Regions from separate parts of the Paenibacillus sp. FSL H3-0310 genome, predicted to be linked through region 1. Evidence: predicted binding sites of a transcription regulator. Region 1 holds the regulator's gene; the other holds the start of a gene.

Region 1 (2,207 bases):
CGAGCAGGCACTGCTAGTTATACCGCGTGATTTTCCTAGTGTGAAGGGGAGTGTGGGCGATGCTCGATTTGTCGATACACTCGTACAGTCATTATCGGAAGCTGCTAAAACAACACGTGGGCGGATGCTGGTTCTGTTTACTTCTTATAAAATGCTGCGTCAGGTATATGATCCGCTTAAAGAGGCTTTGGCCTCACAAGAGATTACGGTGCTTGGTCAAGGCGTGGAAGGTGGCAGCCGGAGCAAGCTGATCCGCCGCTTTCAGGACAGTGCAGCATCCGTATTGCTGGGGACGAGCAGCTTCTGGGAAGGTGTAGATATTCCAGGTGAAGCACTGACTTGCCTGGCCATCGTGAGACTTCCATTTCAACCGCCGAATCACCCGTTGGCGGAAGCGAAGTCGGAGTTATTACAGGCCCAGAAGAAGAATCCGTTCATGAAATTATCTGTTCCTCAAGCGGTTATTCGTTTTAAGCAGGGATTCGGAAGACTGGTTCGCACGGCGCAGGATCGCGGAATAGTTATTGTTTATGATACAAGGGTTATTGAATCTCATTACGGGAAGTATTTCCTTTATTCATTGCCTGGTCCCAAAATGGAGCATATGCTTACTGATCAAATGGTCCCTCGCATAGCGGAATGGCTAGAGGATGGCGGCGCTTCTTAAAACGCTCGTCTTCAGTTTAGCTCCTCCTTATCCTTAAGGGCGGTGTGTTACAGTACCGTCCTTAATAAGGAGAGGTAGACGTTTGAATATGGATTTTCACAAGAACATTACTATTTTTAGGAGGAAAAATATGAAATCGGATAAAATATCAGAAGCCGTTGTTCGCAGACTACCTGTGTACTTGCGTTTTTTGAATGATCTCCAGAATCGCGAAATATTAACAGTTTCCTCTCAGGAACTTGGACAAAAGCTTGATCTTAATCCCGCACAGATTCGTAAGGATTTAGCATATTTTGGTGACTTCGGCAGAAAAGGTATCGGATATGATGTAACGTATCTTATTGAGAAAATCCGTCATATCCTGAAGCTGGATCAACAGCTTAATGTAGCTTTAGTTGGAGCAGGTAATCTCGGACATGCCTTGTCTAATTACAATGCATATCTCAAAGATACTATGAAAATTACGGCTATATTTGATTCGTACGCTCCTAAGGTTGGACGTAAGATCAACTCCCTTACTGTGCAACCGATGGATGAACTAGGCAGCACAATTCGTGAGCAAGGTATTCGCATTGCCATTATTACCGTACCTGATTCAGAAGCTCAAAATGTAGCAGATATCCTCATTTCTTCTGGGATTGAAGCAATTTTGAACTTTGCCCCTGTGATTCTGAAGACACCACCGAATATCCGGGTGCATGCAGCTGATTTTACAACTGATCTGCAAAGTCTTGCTTATTACTTGCGGGATGGAAAGGAAGAAAGTGAACATGAACAACAATAAAACGATAATTAAGGGCGGGTATTTTCTGACTCCGGGAACGGATGAGCCGGTTCTGAGTGGATATATGACTATTGAAGATGATTTAATCACTTACATAGGAAAAGAAGAGCCTCAGATGGAAGCTGGAGTGCAAGTGGTTGATGGCAGCCGTCTGCTGTTCATGCCTGGACTTGTAAACACACATGGTCATGCGGCGATGTCTTTGCTGCGTGGATATGGAGATGATTTAGCGCTACAAGTGTGGCTTCAGGAGAAGATGTGGCCAATGGAGGAAAAGTTCTCCGGTGATGATGTATACTGGGGAACCTCCTTATCTGTATTGGAAATGCTGAAGGGTGGAACTACGACCTTCCTCGATATGTATGATCATATGGACCGAGTAGCCGAGGTAGCTGAGTTATCAGGTATCCGTTCCGTATTGATGCGTGGTGTGATCGGGTTATGTCCAGAGGATGTACAGAATCACAAGCTTGCGGAAGCGATTTCTTTTGCCCGTAACTGGCATGGAAAGGCTGACGGTAGAATTACTACTATGATCTCGCCACACGCCCCTTATACTTGCCCTCCGGACTTCCTGGTTAAGTTTGTGCAGGCAGCGCATGATCTGGATTTACCGATGCATACGCATATGTCCGAAACGAAACGTGAAGTGGAACAAAATGTGGCGGATTACGGGTTGCGTCCTGTAGCTCACTTAGAGAAGCTTGGCATGTTCACACGTCCCTCGATAGTTGCACATGGTGTTCATTTAAATGA
Region 2 (2,207 bases), on a different contig from region 1:
CAGATTTGATCCCAGCTTGACGACCAAAAATAATGATTTCTGCAACAGAGTTGCCGCCAATCCGGTTTTGTCCGTGTAAGCCGCCTGTAACTTCGCCTGCCGCAAACAGACCAGGGATAGCTTCACCGTCTTTATTTAGAACCTCTGTGTTCGTATTGATCTTCACGCCACCCATGGTGTAGTGAATCCCAGGAGCAATTTTAATAGCGTAGAAAGGACCAGTGGACAGGTCATTGTCCATTCCTGTAGTTCTGCCAAATTCGGCATCCTTTTTATTCTTAACGGCGCTGTTCCAAGTATCAAGCGTTGTTGCCAGCTTATCCTCTGGAACACCGATTTCTTTGGCCAAAGCTTCGATGGAATCCGCCTGAATCACGAAGCCCATTTTGTCATATTGTTCAACAGCCTTCACACGGGATTTAACACCGGAATCAAAGACCAGCGTAGCTGCTTTATTAGGTAGTGTATTGATGGAAGCTGTTACTTTATCACGGGTATCCAATTCATTGGTGAACCGTGTACCTTCACTGGAAACAAGGATAGCGCCTTCCCCACGAACAGCTTCGCCGATGAGGTAGGATTTTTCTTGCTGCACAGTCGGGTGAACTTGGATTTGATCCATATCGACGGTTGTGCCGCCGAGTTTCTCAATCATCTTGATGCCGTCTCCGGTACTGCCGATTTGGTTAGTAGTAACGTAGCCTTCCAAGTCAGGTCTTACTTCGGAGATCAAATCCATATTGGCACCGAATCCGCCAGTGGTTACAACGACAGCATCTGCCGTAATTGTTTTTTCCTCTGTTTGGTTAAAGAGGACCTTGACGCCATTTACTTTGCCATCTTTTTCAGTGATTTCTTTGACATCAGCATTCACGAAAAGTGGGATTTCTTTCTCTTGTACGTTTTTTACTAAACCTTTGACAAGGTATTGACCCACAGCAGAGCCATCTTCAGGACGGTGTGTACGTTTTTCGTTCATGCCGCCTGTAATGGTGATATTGTTCAAGCGGATTCCGATGGAATCCAGCCAATCGATCGCACTCGCGGAATTATCAACGAAGAAACGAAGCATTTCTTTGTCGTTAGTGTCATGGCCACCTTTTAATGACTCTTCATAAAATAAATCATTGCTGTCTTCAATGTTTTGTTCTTTTTGGAATTTCGTTTCAGAAGCGTTCATTCCCGAAGAGGATTTGGTTGTGTTCCCGCCGGCAACCGGCATTTTTTCCAAAATAACAGGGTTCATGCCTTTCTCTTTGGCCTCAAGCGCCGCGGACATTCCCGCACCACCCGCACCAACAATGATGATATCATATTTATCTTTTAATTGATCGAATGGTGTGTAGCTTGCTTCAGATGCCCCGGAGACGGCTTCAACTTCTTTTTTCTCGTTGTTATTACTCTTGCTCTCGTTCACCTTGTCGTTTCCATTACCGCAACCTGCGGTAACGAGCATGACAGAGAGGACGAGACTCAGAGCACCAGCTGCTTTCTTTTTCATTGTTAACCCTCCACTTTTATATTTCTCTATTAAGATGTACCAAAAGAACCCGACAAAAAAGAAAGGAAGTATCAGAGGGAGTTGGAAGTGGAGAAGCGCGCGCGTCGCTGTTGTTCTCCAAACTTCAAATCTTCTACGGTTACGTCCACAGTTTCCATCGTTATTCTCTTTAGTTCATCTTCTTATTAAGTATACCATCAATCATGACTATTAGTGAAAGTTTTCACAAATTATACAAGTCGTCTATTCTAACATAGGTTAACGAAATATTGAGCAGATTAGCTGAAAAATGGACCATAAACCTTGCAATTAGAAGATTTTGACGTAAGATTTTCTCACTGTAGAAGTGGTAACTGTCACGGATTAGTAAAGCGGTTTTTGTTCTTCTGGATTTTTAAATGGTAAAATGAGAGTATTGCCTACTAGTCAATCTGGAAAGACTAACATGAGACATAGAAACAAATTCTAATTAATAGGTGAGAATATGGAATTTAATAATGTAATAAAAGAAAAAGTAAAAGAAGATAACTATAAAGTGTTTGCTTTACTAAGCCGCTATTTGAATAATACCCCCGACTTTATTAACAAAGAAGAAATTGAAGAAATCGTAAACTGTGGTGTATCTTATGAATACGCTTTTGGTTTAATGCTGGCTGCTGCTTTTGGGATGGATACGGTTGATAATGTTGATGATAAGGAATTGTTC

The links. The regulator Rex, encoded in region 1, represses fermentation and respiration genes when NADH is low (regulators of the CRP and FNR family bind a similar motif). The targets are predictions, from matches to a motif close to TTGTGAAATATTTCACAA.
Region 2: MHH63_RS20530 (flavocytochrome c) is a predicted target of Rex. The motif match lies at 1,713-1,730, and genes of this name have one in related genera.

Annotation. Positions count from the first base shown of each region.
Region 1 is NZ_JBBODC010000001.1:1,595,727-1,597,933, forward strand. Features, by position in the region: gene dinG (ATP-dependent DNA helicase DinG) at 1-667, shown strand, start outside; gene MHH63_RS07175 (redox-sensing transcriptional repressor Rex) at 798-1,451, shown strand; gene MHH63_RS07180 (amidohydrolase) at 1,438-2,207, shown strand, end outside.
Region 2 is NZ_JBBODC010000002.1:237,856-240,062, reverse strand. Features, by position in the region: gene MHH63_RS20530 (flavocytochrome c) at 1-1,501, opposite strand, end outside; gene MHH63_RS20525 (spermine/spermidine synthase domain-containing protein) at 1,986-2,207, shown strand, end outside.